Regions from separate parts of the Lysinibacillus sp. NPDC056232 genome, predicted to be linked through region 1. Evidence: riboswitches for the same ligand, from Rfam matches in the RefSeq annotation. Region 1 holds a riboswitch; each other region holds the start of a gene.
The links. A riboswitch is a leader RNA that binds a small molecule or an ion and turns the genes downstream of it on or off. The one in region 1 is predicted to bind thiamine pyrophosphate.
Positions count from the first base shown of each region.

Region 2: linked by a shared signal. The riboswitch ahead of thiC (phosphomethylpyrimidine synthase ThiC) and the one ahead of thiW (energy coupling factor transporter S component ThiW) in region 1 are both predicted to bind thiamine pyrophosphate.
Region 3: linked by a shared signal. The riboswitch ahead of thiM (hydroxyethylthiazole kinase) and the one ahead of thiW (energy coupling factor transporter S component ThiW) in region 1 are both predicted to bind thiamine pyrophosphate.
Region 4: linked by a shared signal. The riboswitch ahead of ACFCYJ_RS02885 (ABC transporter substrate-binding protein) and the one ahead of thiW (energy coupling factor transporter S component ThiW) in region 1 are both predicted to bind thiamine pyrophosphate.

Region 1 is NZ_JBHJTF010000007.1:32,071-36,746, forward strand. Features, by position in the region: gene ACFCYJ_RS07485 (VWA domain-containing protein) at 1-309, shown strand, start outside; gene ACFCYJ_RS07490 (MarR family winged helix-turn-helix transcriptional regulator) at 479-889, shown strand; gene ACFCYJ_RS07495 (hypothetical protein) at 998-1,321, shown strand; gene ACFCYJ_RS07500 (EVE domain-containing protein) at 1,337-1,816, shown strand; gene thiW (energy coupling factor transporter S component ThiW) at 1,882-2,382, opposite strand; TPP riboswitch at 2,484-2,591, opposite strand; gene ACFCYJ_RS07510 (MFS transporter) at 2,659-3,855, opposite strand; gene ACFCYJ_RS07515 (ABC transporter substrate-binding protein) at 4,079-4,676, opposite strand, start outside.
Region 2 is NZ_JBHJTF010000015.1:16,542-21,217, forward strand. Features, by position in the region: gene ACFCYJ_RS12920 (catalase) at 1-436, shown strand, start outside; gene thiC (phosphomethylpyrimidine synthase ThiC) at 563-2,341, opposite strand; TPP riboswitch at 2,474-2,588, opposite strand; gene ACFCYJ_RS12930 (hypothetical protein) at 2,645-2,908, opposite strand; gene ACFCYJ_RS12935 (AEC family transporter) at 3,056-3,985, opposite strand; gene ACFCYJ_RS12940 (S-layer protein) at 4,377-4,676, shown strand, end outside.
Region 3 is NZ_JBHJTF010000024.1:62,556-67,231, forward strand. Features, by position in the region: gene mbcS (acyl-CoA synthetase MbcS) at 128-1,717, opposite strand; TPP riboswitch at 1,968-2,066, shown strand; gene thiM (hydroxyethylthiazole kinase) at 2,153-2,908, shown strand; gene thiD (bifunctional hydroxymethylpyrimidine kinase/phosphomethylpyrimidine kinase) at 2,908-3,732, shown strand; gene thiE (thiamine phosphate synthase) at 3,722-4,354, shown strand; gene ACFCYJ_RS17345 (alpha/beta-type small acid-soluble spore protein) at 4,613-4,676, opposite strand, start outside.
Region 4 is NZ_JBHJTF010000002.1:165,463-170,138, forward strand. Features, by position in the region: gene ACFCYJ_RS02870 (ABC transporter ATP-binding protein) at 1-2, opposite strand, end outside; gene ACFCYJ_RS02875 (ABC transporter permease) at 1-750, opposite strand, end outside; gene ACFCYJ_RS02880 (thiamine-binding protein) at 750-1,040, opposite strand; gene ACFCYJ_RS02885 (ABC transporter substrate-binding protein) at 1,042-2,037, opposite strand; TPP riboswitch at 2,212-2,322, opposite strand; gene parC (DNA topoisomerase IV subunit A) at 2,494-4,676, opposite strand, start outside.

The sequences.
Region 1 (4,676 bases):
TATGAATTACGCCCAGTAAATGATAAGCTAGTCGAAGAACTAACAAAGCAAACAGACGGCTCCGTTTTAAAAGAACCGAGCGAAGTATTCCGTGAATTTACTAAAAAAGGTGCGGAACGCCAAAATATTGCAACATGGCTTTTATTAGCAGGGATGCTGCTATTCTTCATTGATATTACCATTCGACGCTTTGGTTGGAGCTTCCTAACAAGACCAAAGAAAAAAGAACAGCGTGTAGAGGAAAAACCAATACATGCAGAGGACACAAATGTTGCCCAGCTATTAAAGGGCATGAAAAAACGACCTTAAAAAATTTAAAACGATGGTGCATCGCTCTTAGAGATGTGCCATCGTTTTTTGTCATTCTCACAAAAAACTTGTAAACAATACATATTAATGTAATAATTGATGATAGTAATAAAATATTACTATTATTTTTAAGTACTACATATTTGGGGGATCAGACATGACCACTATAATGAATTCATTTGGTTTTCTAAGTTTTAAATTAGCAGAGGCTTTAGAGGAAAATCTCGAGCAATATATTAGTGAAAAATTTCAAATGAAATCCAGAGAAGTCGGGATCATGATGGCGGTAAAAGAAAAAAAACTTAGCCAAATTCAAATAGGACAGATGCTAAAGTTGGATAAAAACAGTGTCCGCTTTTTTATCGATGATCTAGAAAGAAGAGATTATGTTTATAGGGAGAAAAATCAAGAAAATAGAAGAGAGAATTTAATAGGCCTTACGGAGCAGGGTGAAAATTTGGTAGAACAATTAATGAAGACCCTTGCAATTTCTGAGAATGAAGTTTTAAACGTACTTTCATTGGAAGAAAAAGAGCAATTGAAAAACATTTTGACAAAAGTATATGAAAATCGTGAATAGGGTTTAACTTTTTTCAGCAACCTGCTGAAAGAAGTTAAAGCCTCCGGATGCAATTATGCCGAGGCATAATTGATAACCTTATCAATAAAAAAGAAAGAGTGATGAGAAATGAAAGCTGTAGAGGTTATGAAGGAGTATTTAAGAAGAGCACAAGAAGAGGGCCAAGATTTATCCGATATGTATGCAGATCATGGAGAATTGAAAAATTTTAAAGGGGAAGTTTTTAAAGGAAGAAAAGAAATACAGAACTTTTACATGTCACCTATGCCGAAAGGCTTTAAATTAACGATCCAAAATATTGAAGGCGATGATATAGAATGTAGCGCAATTGTTTCAACAACTTGGGATGGTTTACCAAACCCAGTGATTCTGGAAGAGAAGCTGATTCTTGAAAATGAAAAAATAAAATCATTTATGATGAATCCAAAATAAAAGGAGAAGGTAGCTATGTCATTAAATCCTAATAAAAATCCTCTTCCTACGCCTGAAAGAGACACGAAATATTGGATTGGCGTAGTATCTCTTAATCATGTTCAAAAAGGGGTTGAGGGAGGATTCGGCCAGTTATGTCATGGTAAAGAGAGACCTTTGAAACGAATGCAAAAAGGAGATTGGATCATTTATTATTCTCCTAAAAACAGTCTAGATGGTAACGAGCCTGTAAGAGCATTTACCGCAATTGGAAGGATAAAGGACGAGCGAATATACGAGTTCCAAATGGCAGAAAATTTTATTCCTTTTAGAAGAGATATAGACTTTTATAAAGAGGCAAAGGCTGTACCAATAAAAAGGATCTTAGATTATTTAGAATTTGTAGAAGATACATCGAAATATGGCTATAAATTCAGGTTTGGTCATTTTGAAATAAGTAAAAAAGATTTTTTATTAATTGCTCATGAAATGGGATTACCATTGAAGTATGGATGAATTTGGTTGGACAAAAAACGTTACTTTCTTAATTAATTATCATTAAGAAGTAACGTTTTTAAATATTATTTAAGCAGAGTGTTTAGGTTAGTTACAAATACAGTCTTACGCAAATTGCTAGCAATGACAATGCCTAACATAGCACCAATAGTACTTGAGGTTAAAAAGGCTGGCATGAAAAATAAAGAAGCAACGGATGTTCCCATTACTAAATGCGCGTAAGGTACTGCAATGAGAGAGGCAATAATACCTGTTCCAAACATTTCACCGACACCTGCTAGCCATTGCTTGCCGCTGTATTTATAGGCAAGAGCTGCACATAAAGCACCAATGACACTGCCAGGTATAGCTAATAATGAGCCTGTGCCTGTTAAAATACGAATAATAGCTGTGACAAAGGCGACCATAACAGTAGGCACTGGTCCAAGAATGATAGCGCCAATAACATTTATAGCATGCTGTACAGGATAGGCACGCGCAATTCCCATTGGTATGGATACGAAGGTAGAACCTGCTACGGCAATTGCTACTAATAAGGCCATGATTGTTAATTTTCGAATTGACATAATCTCCACTCCTTTTTAGTATTTTAGTGAATTGCTGATAAACCAGACAAAAAAGCCGCTTCCTTAAAACAATAGGAAGCGGCCTTGCATTTAATAGTAAAAAGCAAGTGTCGACACTTCCCTCCGCTAGTGTGAACTAGATCAGGTTCAAAGGGTCCGTATATGATAATATACGTCTCAGCCTTTTAAAGACTCCCCTAGTGGTAATTAATAGAACTTTTGGTTTTTCACATATTAATGTAGCATACTACTAAAAATAGTCAATAACTTTTCAGACTATTTAGTATCAGGATGCATAAGATGTGGTGCTTTTTTCATTGTCCAAATAAGGGCAAGGAAGAAACAAGCCATTAAAATAATAGACCCGAATATATAAGGACTGTTCATATTCCAATCGAATAATATACCTGCTAAAGCTGGACCAATCATATTACCAAGACTCATATAAGCATTGTTTAGACCAGCTGCATAGCCCTGTTCATTCTCAGCAAGCTTTGAAATCAATGTGTTGACAGCTGGGCGAATCAATGTCGTAGCTGTAGAGAAGATTGTCGCTACAATTAAAATAAGTGCAAAACCAGATGCGAATAATATTAAGAAAATCGAAACGGCTGCAATAAATAAATTGACTAACACTACTTTCATTTCGCCGAAGCGATTAAACAGCGGTGTAATAACAAACATCTGTACAACAACACCAAAAGCGCCGCCCATAACTAAAATAATAGCGATATCAGTAGGTGTGTAATTAAACTTCTCTGTCACAAATAATGATAATGTTGTTTGGAAGTTAGCAATCCCAAAAGAGAATACAAGCATGATGATTAGCATGACAAAATAAGGCATTCGGACTGAACGGGCCATCTGTTTTGCAAGATTATCCTGCTTCTGCGCTTTTTTCGCAGTGTTTGGTTTTGTAGCAGGTAATAAAAAGAACGATAAAATAGCTGCTAAGATAGCTGCACATCCAGCAGTATAGAATGGAAAATGCAAACTAACTTTTGAGAGGAATCCACCGATACCTGGTCCGATCATGAAACCCAAGGACATTGCTGCCCCTAGCATACCCATACCTTTTCCTCGTTCCTCATACGTTGTGACATCTGCCACAAAAGCCATTATAGGAGGAGCTACAAATGCAGAACCAAGACCACCTAAAAAGCGTGCCAAGAAGAGCATCCATACATCTGTAGAAAGCCCGAAACCAATTTGTGCAAGTCCTGTTACGATAAGACCGAAAATAATGAGATTTTTTCGACCGTATTGATCCGAAAGATTCCCAGCGATTGGAGAAAATACGAATTGTGCAAAGGCGAACGTTGCAATCAACATACCAAGTACTTGTCCTGCAGCACCAAATAGTTTTAAATAATCAGGCATGACAGGAATAATAATTCCGATACTCCCCATTGCGATAAACATATTAAACATTAAAATATACAAAGCCGCCTTGTTAGACTTCTGCTGGGTCATCGAATACCCCTTTCTTTAATCAAATATACTACAGTCTACCACAAGGTTTGTACGTTTACTATTGACTATAAGTCTGAGATTTACTAGTAAAGTTATAGGGATTCTTTTATTTAACATAAATACGACCTGCTAGTTTTTCCACAGAAGTTTACCTCCAGCTAAACGAAAAAAGCTGTTCTCAACGTTTGTAACGTGAGAACAGCTATAAGTGGGTTAAAATGGTTTATCGAATACTCATTTTAAATTCTAAAAACAGCTCATTGTATTTGCCTAAGTAATCAGGGCCTAAGTTCGTATAAACTTCCAATGTTTTGCGTTGTTCTTCTGAAGGATAGAAGCGCTGATCAGATACAACTTCCTTATCCATTAACTTCATCGCTGCAGTATTAGGGGTAGAGTAGCCTACATAATCAGCGTTTTTAGCACCTGATTCAGCTTTTAGCATAAAATTAATGAAGGCATGTGCACCGTCTATATTTTTTGACGTTTTTGGGATGACCATATTGTCAAACCATAAGTTTGAGCCTTCCTTTGGTACAGCAAAGTCTAAATCTTCATTTTCCGACAACATGTCAGCTGCTTGACCAGACCAAGTGAGTGCTACAGTAGCTTCATTATTAACCATCAGCGGTGTAATTTCATCTCCAATAATGGCTTTAACATTTGGCGCTAATGTGATTAGTTTATCAGTAGCTTTACGTAGCTCCTGGTTATTTAAAGAGTTGAGTGAGTAGCCAAGACTGTTTAAGCCCATGCCAATTACCTCACGTGCACCGTCTACTAAAAAGACTTTACGTTTTAATGAAGGATCCCATAAGTCC
Region 2 (4,676 bases), on a different contig from region 1:
TCCTGTAAACGCACCAAAATGTCCATTCCGTACGTTCCACCGTGATGGTGCTATGCGTTTCGATGGTAATCTTGGTTCAACTTTAGGCTATGAACCAAATAGCTATGGTGAATGGGAACATAATTTAGACTACAAAGAGCCTGAATTACGTATTGATGGTAATGCTGGTATCCATGACTTCCGTGAAGATGATAACAACTACTTTGAGCAGCCAGGTAAATTATTCCGACTAATGACTGCTGAACAACAACAACGCCTATTCGAAAATACTGCTAATGATATGGCGCCAGTTGAAGAGTTCATCAAACGCCGTCATATCCTTCACTGCTATCTAGCTGATCCAGCATATGGTGAAGGTGTAGCAAAAGCTATGGGTCTTTCATTAGAAGGTATAGATCTTTCAAACCCATACGAAAAACAAGCAACAAACGTTTAACTTTTCATTATTATTGATATCCAATCCAACTTTGTACTCCATGTGAAGGGCAACTTCACATGGATTTTTTTTATCTTAATGACCAAAAAAGGCTTGTGTCTGGTAGACACAAGCCCGCTCTAATAATTATTGATAAATCTGACTGCCTGCCTTTTTAAATTCCTTCGCCTTCTCCTGCATACCTTGGTGAATCGCTTCAGTCGTATTTAAGTCTTTTTCTTTTGCATAAGTACGAATATCCTGTGAGATTCTCATACTACAAAACTTAGGTCCACACATTGAACAGAAGTGCGCAGTTTTTGCCCCTTCTGCAGGCAATGTTTCATCATGGTATTCGACTGCACGCTCTGGATCTAACGAAAGATTGAATTGATCGCGCCAGCGGAATTCAAATCGCGCCTTAGATAGTGCATCGTCACGCTTCTGTGCTCCCGGATGCCCTTTCGCTAAATCTGCAGCGTGTGCAGCAATTTTATACGTAATAACCCCTACGCGAACATCCTCACGATTGGGTAAGCCGAGATGCTCTTTAGGCGTCACATAACATAACATTGCCGTACCATACCAACCGATCATCGCAGCACCGATGGCCGATGTAATATGGTCATAGCCAGGAGCAATATCTGTTGTCAGTGGCCCTAAAGTATAGAAAGGAGCTTCCTTACACACCTCTAACTGTTTGTCCATATTTTCTTTAATAAGATGCATCGGCACATGCCCTGGTCCTTCTACCATCACTTGTACATCATGCTCCCAGGCAATTTGCGTTAATTCCCCTAGCGTTTCCAGCTCCGCAAACTGAGCCTCATCATTTGCATCTGCAATAGAACCCGGACGTAAACCATCACCTAAAGAGAAAGCAACATCATAGGCTTTCATAATTTCACAGATTTCTTCAAAATGAGTATATAAGAAGCTCTCTTGATGGTGATATAAACACCACTGCGCCATAATCGAGCCTCCTCGAGACACTATGCCTGTTACACGATTAGCCGTTAATGGCACATAGCGTAGTAATACCCCTGCATGAATCGTGAAGTAATCAACACCTTGCTCTGCCTGTTCGATTAACGTATCACGATACACTTCCCACGTTAAATCCTCTGCCACACCATTTACTTTTTCTAGCGCTTGATAAATCGGCACCGTTCCTACTGGCACCGCGGCATTACGGATAATCCATTCACGTGTCGTATGAATATGCTTACCAGTAGATAAATCCATAATGTTATCAGCACCCCAGCGTGTAGCCCACGTCATTTTTTCTACCTCTTCTGCAATAGAGGATGACACCGCTGAATTGCCAATATTGGCGTTAATTTTTACGTGGAAGTTACGTCCAATAATCATCGGCTCTGCCTCAGGGTGATTAATATTAGATGGCAAAATAGCACGTCCTGCCGCGATCTCTGAGCGCACAAATTCTGGGTCCATATTTTCGCGTATCGCTACAAATTCCATTTCTGGAGTAATAATTCCCTTTCGTGCATAGTGAAGCTGTGTTACATTTTTACCTTTCTTCGCGCGTAAAGGCTTTCTAGATAATTCCGGAAAAACATTTTCATTCATTCGCGGATCATCAGCTTTACGGAATCCATTATCTTCTGGCTTGATAGTACGACCTTCGTATTCTTCAACGTCACCGCGTTCTTTGATCCATGCACTACATAAAGCTGGCAATCCTTTCGTAATATCCACCTTATACGCAGGATCAGTGTACGGGCCACTCGTATCATAAACACGTACTGGCGCGTTTTCTTCTTCACCAAAGCTTCCTGTCGTTGGACTTAGAGCAATCTCACGCATTGCCACTAAAATATCTGGTCGAGAACCTTCTACGTAAACTTTTTTACTTCCTTCAAAACTAGACATAATCGTAATATTCTTGTCGCTAACTTTTGTCATAAACTACTTCGCTCCCTTTTACATTTATACAAGGACCGAATCTAGCTCACCCCACAAAAACAAAAAGCCGAATCCAAAAAAATTTGGATCCGGCTAAGAATGTAAAGGTATATTATTGCAAATAACATAGAGTGCAATAATGGTTAACTTTCCCACGCTGGTATGAGCCAGATCAGGTCCAAAGGGTCAAGAAACCTCTAAGCGTTTCCCTCTCAGCCTGACTCATCAGACTCCCCTAGTTAGTACTTATTAAGTTTGATGCTAGTGTAGCAGATATTGCTAATAGATGGAAGCTTCATTTGATTATTTTTGGATTATCATCATAACATGTGGTTGATTTCCGTTCCGGCTGGGCGCTTTGTTGCTGTCGCTTCGCTTTCGCACAGATAAAACATTTGCCGCTAACGCTTCGCTTTCGCGCAGAGCAGAGCTTCCTGGGGGCGTCCGATGAGCCGCTTCACTCGCGTTGCTCGCTCCAGGGTCTCGGGCCAACATGATGTTGGTCACGAAGGCGTTATCACAGGACGTGATGGTTTTAGCCTTCGTTCCTCTATTGCTAATCCCCAAGGAGTCGCCCAGCCTCCACTCCAATCAACTTCTATACATGGATATGTTTTTAACAAATATAAATCCCTAGCTTTTAATTCAGAAGAAAAGCTCCTAACTCCTGAAAAGCTTTCTACCCTATCTTTTATACTGTATAGCACCCAACTGTTAGGTAAACAACAGTTCCGCTACATAAATGACAATCGTCACTGTAATACAGCTCACAATCGTTGAAAATAATACTGTTTGTGCAGCAGTTGCCGATTCTACGTCATATTCTAATGCCAGACTAGAGCTATTTCGCGAAGTCGGGAACGAACTAGCTATAAAAAGGGATTGTGCCACGACACCGTCAAGACCAAGCGCAAAAATGATAAGCAAAGCTACGGCTGGCCCTATGATTAGTCGTGTAAAACAGCTAATGTATACCATCTTATTGAACATGGATTTGATTTCAAGCTGTGATAGTTGTGCCCCTAAAGTTATTAATGCTACAGCGATAAAGCCATCTGCCACATGGTCTATCGGAATTTTTACGAACTGCGGAATAGGAATATTAAAATAGTTCATAGTAACGCCAATAATAAGTGCATGAATAATAGGCATTTTGAGGAAGTCCTTCAAAATTGACATGCCTGATTTTGTTGAAGAAATTAAATTGTACAAGCCGTAAGTATACGTCGTCATATTTTGAAAAATAACGAGAATAACCTGAATCGCTACCCCAATTGGCTGGGTCACGAAAATCATTTGCGCAACTGGAATACCGTAGTTGCCTGAATTAATGAGGACAACGCTATTTTTAAACACCGCAGCCTCTGTTTTTACTAAACCGAGCCCCTTTGTTAGAAAGTGACTAAGCATCATTTGGCTTCCAATAAAGAGTAGAATAAAAAACGCAACTTCCCCAAGCACAGACAGCTCAATACTCGTTTCATATAAATTCACAAAAACAGCTGCTGGCATAAAGCAATATGTAATAAGTTGAGATAGCGCCTTTAAATTAAAACGAAATTTCCTTTGTAAAACTGCGCCAAGTACTAGAAGCACTAAAATCGGAGCTACAATTTGAAAGAAAATCATGCCGAGATACATCATAGCGATGTCCCCCTTTCCTCTCCTATAGTAGTGCTGTTTGTATGCTTGGTCAATGTACCTCACCGTTAACTCATCACTCATAATAAGGTATTTTTTCTGACCACACGAAACTCATTAGGTGTCTTTAATATCGTTAAAATTAAATAGTAAAGGTAATCCTTTTGAATATTGTGGAGCTTTAAATAAGGGTGATTTCCGTCCCAAGCCATCCAGTTTTGCACAAAAAATCTGCCACCCCGCTTTTAGATTTACTGAGATAATTTAGGTTTTTTTGATACCGAAAGAGGGACTATGACTTTATGTAATAAATAGTAAATTACAAACCAACGGTACTAAATAAGGTAAATATATGATATATTACCCAATAAATACAATGATCGGGGTGACTAAAATGAAGAATAAAGTATTAACTACTTTTATGGCTACTGCTATTACAGCAACCTTAGTGCTGCCAGTGTCAACTGCAAATGCCGCTTCTAATGATTCATCTTTAAACCACTCAATTCACATGGATGGGCAGGTAGCTGCAGCCAAAGCAAAGGGGCAAAGTGTGACCATTACCAATATTACTAATGATAAAGTACGTACATCCATTGGCCAATTTAACATTAGTAAGTCATTAAAGCCCCTCTTAAAAGCATCTAATAATGCTGCGTTGGCAAATGCTGAAGCTACTATAGTCGTAAAGAAC
Region 3 (4,676 bases), on a different contig from region 1:
TTGATTTCCAACACTTTGCAAAAGCTTTAACTTATTCAACCTATAATACATTACCTAACATTATAAAAAAAATCAAAGTTCATAAAAAAAGCAGGAACTTTGATTTTCGACATTATTTCCTAGGAAATTAATGATGATTGATAGAATGGATTTTTTCTTGCTCTCGTAATTCGACACGACGAATTTTGCCTGATGAGGTTTTTGGCAGCTCAGTAACAAACTCAATTGCACGAGGATATTTATAAGGGGCTGTTAAAGTTTTCACATGGCTTTGTAGTTTTTTTATAAGCGCTTCATCACCAACTTCTCCATCAGAGAGCACAACAAATGCCTTTACTACATTTCCACGAACTTCATCCGGACTCGCGACAACGGCAGTTTCTTTTACTGCTGGATGCTTCAATAACGCATCTTCTACCTCAAATGGGCCAATTGTATAGCCAGACGATATAATGACATCATCCCCACGTCCTTCAAACCAAAAATAGCCATCTTCATCTTTATATGCACGATCTCCGGTAATATACCATTCGCCTCTAAATTGTAAATTTGTACGTTCGGGATCGTTTAAATATTTTTTAAATAACGCGGGCGTTTCACAGTGAACAGCAATATCTCCAACTTCTCCGATTGCAACAGGATTTCCAAAATCATTGATAATTTCAACAGTATTACCCGGAGTAGGTTTACCCATTGAGCCCATTTTAGCCTCCATCCCTACCATTGTACCAACAAGTAATGTATTCTCTGTTTGTCCATAACCATCTCGTACTTGTAAATTAAAGACCTCTGAAAATACTTTTATCACTTCACTATTTAAAGGTTCACCCGCTGATACAGCCTGACGTATTGTACTTAAATTGAAATCTCGTAAATTTTCAAGCCCCGCCATAAATCGATATTCGGTTGGCGTGCAGCACAGAATATTAACATTGAATTTTTCAATCAGTGCAAGGTATGTTGCCGCATCAAAGTGACCTTTGTAAACAAATGCTGTTGCACCACTTCCTAAAGTAGCGAGGAACGGACTCCAAATCCATTTTTGCCAGCCTGGAGCTGCTGTAGCCCAAACAATGTCACCTTCTTGAACACCTAACCAATTTGGTGCAGTAGTTCGTAAGTGTGCGTAACCCCAGCTATGAGTATGTACTGCTGCCTTTGGATTGCCTGTTGTACCACTTGTATATGCTAAAAATGCAATGTCTGTACTCTTAGTTGGTGTAGAATTAAAATAGCTCTTTGATTGGCTTTGCATTTTTTCAAGCAATGGCTGCCAAGGTTCATGTGCATGTCCAATGACAAATTGCTGTATTTCTTGTAAATTTTCAACACTATCAAATTGTTCAATATAAGGCTCAAATGCAACAACTCCTTTTGCATCGGCATGGTTGATTCGATATTCAATATCTTTAGATCTCAGCATTTCCGAACTAGGTATAATGGTTAAACCTGCCTTTAAGGCCGCAATATACACGATATATGCTTCCACTGATCTCGGTACCATGACTAAAATAACATCACCTTTTTTTAAACCTTGAGATGTAAATACATGTGCTGCCTGATTCGCCTTTTCAAGTAAAGCTGTATATGTAATGTACTGAATTTCCCCGTTTTCGCTATAAACTAACAATGCATTTTTTGTAGAATCCTGTGCATATTTTTCAATTTCCTCTGAAATGTTATACCATTCTGGTGCGATTAAATCTTCTCTTTTCATGGCAAATGCCCCCTTTTGTACGCTCATTATAAAACTCAATTTTTATCTTTTTCAATGAAATTCACTCTAATTCATTAAAGTGGTGACAACTATCATGTTCTGCTATATGGCATCAGTCACGTATTGGTTCTATCTATTTCAACTTGGCGTAATCGTCGCTTTCGCACAGAAAAGAATTGTTGCTGCATGAAGATTCAAAAATCCTTATTGAACCCGAATGAATAATATGGTACATTTTGTTCAACTAAAAGCATAATTGCAGGGGGACTCATTTAGAGTTGAGAAGGTAAAACCTGACCCTTTGAACCTGTTAGTTAATACTGACGTAGGGAGCAATTCACATCAAATTACTGATGAAAGGCTCTTTTATGTGTTTTTTGCACGAAAAAGAGCCTTTTTTGCACGCTTACGTCCATCCAACGAGGAGGACTTACATTGATATTTCAAACGATCCGTAAACAAAATCCACTTATTCATTGCATTACTAATTATGTTGTGGCTAATTTTCAAGCAAATGGCTTATTAGCAATAGGCGCTTCTCCAGTTATGGCTGATGATGGTCATGAGGTTGAAGAAATGGTCACAATCGCCTCAGGCTTATTGATAAATATCGGTACCCTTAATGAGCGAATGAAAGAATCAATGTTACTTGCAGGGAAAAAAGCAAATGCTCTTGGCATTCCCGTTATTTTAGATCCTGTAGCTGCAGGTGCAACATCTTACCGGAAACAAACGGTACAGCAATTACTAAAGGAAATTAAATTTGCGGCAATTCGTTGCAATATCGGAGAGCTTGCGGCAATTGCCAATGTAGACTGGCAACAAAAAGGCGTAGATAGTGGTAGTGGTTCAATTTCTGTAGAAGTGGAGGCACAGAAAATAGCTCAACAATACAATTGTATTGTTATTGTGACCGGTGAAAAGGATTTTATTACTGATGGCAAACATCAGCAATGGGTTACAGGTGGAAATTCTCAAATGACAGAAGTTACTGGAACAGGTTGCTTATTGAGTGCAATATGTTGTGCCTCCTACACCGCAGGAGATAAACCATTTGACCAATTGCTAGAAACATTATTGTTTTATAAAAAATTGGCAGAAAAAGCAGCTTCTTCCACTCCATTCATTGGCGATTTTCAAATTGCTGTATTAAATGAACTACACCGCCTTTCCAAGGATGGTGAAAAATGATGGATATTGTAACGACAATTGCTGGTTCAGATAGTGGCGGCGGTGCAGGCATACAGGCTGATTTAAAAACATTTCAGGAATTAAAGGTGTTTGGAACGTCTGTTATTACAGCTTTAACAGCCCAGAATACATTGGGTGTTTCGGGTGTCTTGCCAATTGATGTGAGCTTTATTGAAAAACAACTTAAAGCGCTAATCGAGGATTTTTCAATTAGTGCTATTAAAACAGGAATGCTGTTTTCCTCCGAAATAATCCAATCAATTGCACATATTTTAGCCGAAGTAAATATTCCACTTATTGTAGATCCTGTTATGATTGCAAAAGGTGGCGAAAGCTTATTACAGCAAGAAGCAATTGAGGCATTACGAAGTTATTTGCTACCTTTAGCAACAATTGTAACGCCAAACATCCCAGAGGCTGAAACCCTTTCTGGAAGGAAAATCAATTCTTTAGCAGATATTAAAGAAGTAGCTCAGATCTTATTACAAACAGGCGTTCAATGCGTCGTTATGAAAGGCGGTCATTTAGAGGGTAAATGTTATGCTACTGATTATGTATTTTTTCAAGATGGTCGATCATTTTCCATGCAGTCTACTCGTATTGCAACAAAAAATACGCATGGTACAGGCTGTACGTTTTCCGCAGCATTAACTGCTTTTCTTGGTATTGGGCTACCTTTAGAAAAAGCGATTGAGGAAGCTAAAAAATTTATTCAATTAGCAATCACTCATGATTTATCTATTGGTAATGGCCATGGACCAACAAATCATTTTGCTTATCAAAACTATAAGGATTCCTGCGAGGTGATCATTCATGAAACGTAACGATCTACAGCTCTATTTTATTATGGGTACAGGTAATGTTTTAAATCAGGAGCCAATAAACGTTTTAGAGAAAGCTCTCCAATCTGGAATTACTATGTTTCAATACCGTGAAAAGGGGCCGAATACACTAACTGGACTAGCCTATGTAAATTTTGCTCGTAAATGTCAAAAGCTCTGTCAACAGTATCATATTCCGTTTATCGTCAATGATGATGTAGAGTTAGCTATAAAACTTAGAGCAGATGGTGTTCATATTGGCCAAGAAGATTTTCCTGTGTCGATGGTACGTGAAAAAATTGGCAACATGATTCTAGGTGTTTCTGTTCATTCAGAAGCTGAATTACAAACTGCTCTACAATATGGTGCGGACTATGTTGGAATTGGTCCAATTTTTTCAACCGCTTCTAAAAGCGACGCCAAACCACCTAGTGGAACTGATTTTTTACAACAAGTTCGCAGACAATACCCGGAGCTCCCTATCGTTGCAATTGGAGGCATAAACTGCTCGAATGCACATGCTGTATTTAAAGCAGGTGCGGATGGAATAGCAGTTATTTCCGCAATTTGCGAAAGTAAGGATATTTCAAATACAGTCTCTATATTTAAATCATTTGTAGGATAAAGTGAAACTTTAATCAGTGGGGCGTTTTTACCCCACTGATTATTAGTCTTCACCAATCGGGTTTTTACGGGCAGTTAACTCCACCTATTTCTTTGCTCTCATTGAATTGAATTGAAATGGGAGGACCTAACGTTTCTCTTTTGATATAGATAAATTACTGCCCGTTAATACGGGATAAAAAATAAAGAATTTAAACAAACTAAAACCAGTGCCTTTTACGGTCACTGGTTTTAATTTTAATAATTACTGTTTAAGCAATTATTGGTTGTTGTTTGGCATACCTTTTAATTGTGATTCAGCCATTTGTACAAGACGTTTAGTG
Region 4 (4,676 bases), on a different contig from region 1:
ATGCTGTCTTCTCCCCTTCACAACAAATTTTTCTAAAAGTCGAATAGCACTAAATAATAGTAAACTTAAACATACGATGGCAAAAATCGCTACAAATACTCGATCCGTTCGAAATGAAGATTGTGCTAATGTCATATAAACACCAATCCCCATTTTCGCACCTAGCCATTCCGCAATGACAGCCCCCATGACGCTATAGGTTGCCGCAATCTTTATGCCTGAAAAAATCGCTGGATACGCATAAGGCCATTCAAGCTTCCAAAAGGTTTGTGCTTTCGTTGCACCAATCATCTCAAAATAATGCTTCAGCTCAGGCGAAGTTTGACGAAAGCCATCCATTGCCGAAATAACAATAGGGAAAAAGCACACAAGACAAATAATAATGAGCTTTGGCAATAAACCGAAGCCAAACCAAATGATTAATAACGGTGCTAGGACAAGTATTGGGACATTCTGCGACATAATGAGAATAGGATAAAATAGCTCCCTGACAAACGTAAAACGATGTAATAGCACAGCAACCGTTAGCCCAAATGATATCCCGATGGCAAGACCTAGAAGTGCTAATTGAACAGTCGCTAAAGCATGTGGCACAAACGTCTCATACGATTGAAAACCTTCTTTCAAAATGGCACTCGGTGCAGGCAAAAGCCAATGTGGAGTATCAGCAAAACGGACAATTAGTTCCCATATGAATAAGAGGAAGGCGATAAAAATTATCGTCCTTCCTTGTTTGAAAGCTTGCTTCATCACTGGTATTTCTCCGTCAATGTACCCATTGTAATACCAGATGGCTGATATAAAATTTTCACTTGCGTGATGACATTGATCGCGCCCAGCTCAATCATCTTGTCATTCATTTTTTCAATGATTTGTAGCAAAATCGATAGTTCACCCTCCATTGTCGTTTCTAGTGGGTGAACTTCATATTTAACTCCTGAAGCGTCGATAACCGCAATCGCTGCATCGACATATGGGATCACATCCTCATATTTTTCAGTTTTCGGTATAATTTGTACACTTATTAATGAGTTTGCCATATTACTTTGTCTCCTTTTTCGGTAAAAAGTCGTTTGTAAATGCTTGTTCTGCGTTAAATTCGCCCTCTAAAACTTTGTTGTCGGCCATCCATTTCGCGTAATTTTCCCAGACAGCTAGCTTTTGCTCGCCCCATTGTGCAGCGTCGTCTTGATACTTATCTGCTAGCCATTCCTGACTTTTATGCACAAGGTTCTTATCTAAATCAGGTACCGCTTCTAGTAAAATATCAGCTGCTTCATTTGGATGATTTATCGCATATTCATAGCCCTTTGCTGCAGCAGCGACAAATGCTTTGACCGTCTCAGGATCATCCTTAATCATTTTTTCATTTGTAGCAAGTACAGGTGTGTAATAATCTAACTGCTCGCTATAATCTGTTAAATAAAGCATGTTTAGCTTTTCGCCACGAAGTTCTGCTTCAATACCTGTCCATGCATAATAAATCCACGCAAAATCAATATCTTTTTTCATCATTGTGAAGAAATCTAAATCACCAGCATTGACGATATCTAACTTATTAATATCCGCATTTTTTGTTTGCATAAGTGATTGTAGTACAGCCTTTTCAAGTGGTGCACCCCAGCCACCGTATGTTTTACCTTCAAAATCCTTTGGTGACGAAATGCCTTTCGATGCAATAGATGCGAAGCCAGAAGTATTATGTTGAATAATCGCTGCAATCGATACTAAAGGTACATCCTGCACACGAGCCTGTGTAATTCCTTCCTGATAACTTACGCCAAACTGAGCCTTCCCAGATGCCACAAGCTGATCTGCACCGGTTTCGCCAGGTAATAAAATATCAACATCTAAGCCCTGATCCTTAAAGTAGCCAAGCTTTTCCGCTACATATAAACCGGTATGATTTGTATTCGGTGTCCAATCAAGAACGACTGATACTTTCGTTAACCCTTTAGCATCCTTTTTAGCCTCTTTTTCGCTACAACCCACTAATGTTAAAAGTGCAGCCATCAGGATCAATAACCATTTTTTCATGTTGAATCCTCCAAGTAAGTAGTGTGAAAGTGTTCATGAATGAATGTCTTTACCAGCAGAAACCGTTCACGGTCTGTTTACACGTAAGGTATGTGCATGCAACAAAAGTCTGAAAACATAAAAAAACGCCCAGGATTCCTCCCAGACGTTTTACAATCAGTATCAAAAACTTTCTTTTTTTGAATAGATGTTCCCTACGCTGGTACGAGCCAAATCAGGTTCAAAGGGTCAGCGTCTATCGGACACAATCTCAGCTGGCAACTACCAGCCCCCCTACATTCTTTCCATATGAACTTTTCGTGATTATTATACCCATATCTATCACGAAATGACAAGTGGCTGTTTACCGATAGCGCTGAATTATTATTAAACAGCCACACCAAAGCACAAAGCTGATTGGTTTCAATTTACTAAAAAAGCCCAGCTCTCAAAAGGAGCTGGGCTAGAAAACTAATTTTACTTTTCTTCTTTTTTGACCGTGAACACATGTGAAATGGCACCGTCAGCAGCTATATCTACTTTAAAGGAGCCGTTGGAGTGTCGATCTGCTCGCGTTAATGCTTGTACGTCAAGAATCTCTTGCACGCCTTTTTCCGTCTCGATCGTTAGCTGTTCCCCACCAGTTACCTTAACTACAGCCACGATACGATGTGGGTTCGCTTTTAACTCTGTTAATACTTTTAAGCCGCGTTTTGCACGACTAGCCAGCTCTACCTCGGCTACATTCATTTTCTTCACCGCACCGCGCTGCGTGACAATCGCCACATAGGCCGTGTCATTTGGCGGTAAAACATTGATACCGACTAATGCTTCTCCGTCTTTCAGCGTAATCCCTTTGACGCCGCCCGTTTTCACACCCGTTACTGGTAATTCCTCCATTGGGAAACGAATAGCATAGGCAGTATCTGTCGTTAACATTAGTTCTACCTCGTCCGTCACGATACCTGCAAAAATCATTTCATCTCCCGACTTGACATTCATCGTTTTTATCGGTTTCGAATAGCGTGTTACAGCATAATCTGCTACAGATGAGCGTTTAATTTGTCCATCTTTCGTAGCCGTTAAAATATACGTATTAGCCTGTTCGAATGTCTCAAAACCGTATACAGCAATAATAGATTCATCTTCTCCGGTCGGCACAATACTTGAAATATGCTGACCAAGATCCTTCCAACGAATATCTGGTAGCTCATGGACAGGCTGATAAATATAATTGCCTCGGTTTGTGAATAGCAATAGATGATGCTGCGTATTTAAATTTTCTTCATATAACAAATAATCGGAATCCTTCATCGCAAAATCCTGACCATTCGAAGCTGCATGTGAACGTGTAGATGTACGCTTAATATAGCCATCCTTTGTGACAGTCACTACGACCTCTTCACTTGGGACAAGGACATCTAACGTAATTTTGATTTCTTCAATTTCTTGTTCGATTTTTGAACGACGTGGCTCTGCAAAGCGCTTTTTAATGTCAAGTAGTTCCTGTTTAATAACACGTACAAGCTTTGCTTCACTATTAAGAATACCTTCAAGCTTGGCGATCAGTTTATTTAGTTCATCCTGTTCATGGCGAAGCTCTGTAATATCTGTATTCGTTAATCGGTATAATTGCAAGCTAACGATTGCCTCTGATTGTACTTCTGTAAAGTCAAATTTCACCTGTAAATTCGTTTTCGCATCTCGTTTATCATTAGACGAACGAATCGTTGCAATAACTTCATCTAAAATAGAAAGCGCCTTTATCAAGCCATCAACGATATGCGAACGATCTTTAGCTCTTTGTAAATCATAAATGGAGCGGTTCGTCACAACTTCCTTTTGATGGACAATATAAGAATCCAGTAACAATGGCAATGTCATCATTGTCGGACGACGATTATGGATAGCGATCATATTAAAATTATAGGCTACTTGTAAATCAGTTGTTTTGAACAAGTATTGTAAAATCCCTTGTCCTGGAACATCTTTTTTCAGTTCAATGACAACACGTAGGCCGGTACGATCCGATTCATCGCGAATTTCTGCAATTCCTTCAAGTCGTTTATCTACGCGTTGCTCATCGATTTTCTTCACAAGATTTGCTTTATTGACATCATACGGTAATTCCGTAATAACGATTTGCTCTTTGCCACCTTTAATTGGCTCCACGGCTGCTTGAGCGCGGACGATAATTTTACCGCGACCAGTCTCATACGCCTTTTTAATACCATCGACACCTTGAATGATCCCACCTGTTGGGAAATCAGGCCCTTTAATAACAGTCATTAATTCATCAACAGTAGAGTTCGGCTTATCTAAGCGCATGAGAACACCGTCTAGCACCTCATCAAGTGCGTGAGGAGGAATGTCTGTGGCATAACCGGCCGAAATACCTGTTGAGCCATTGACTAGTAAGTTCGGGAAACGAGCTGGTAAAACAGTCGGCTCCATATCCTGATCATCAAAGTTCGGTACAAATTCAACGGTTTTCTTGCCAATATCACGGAGCATTTCCGCTGCAATTGCAGAAAGTCTTGCCTCTGTATAACGCATCGCTGCCGGTGGGTCACCATCAACAGAGCCGTTATTCCCATGCATTTCAATAAGCATATGGCGCGCCTTCCAATCCTGACTCATGCGCACCATCGCTTCATATA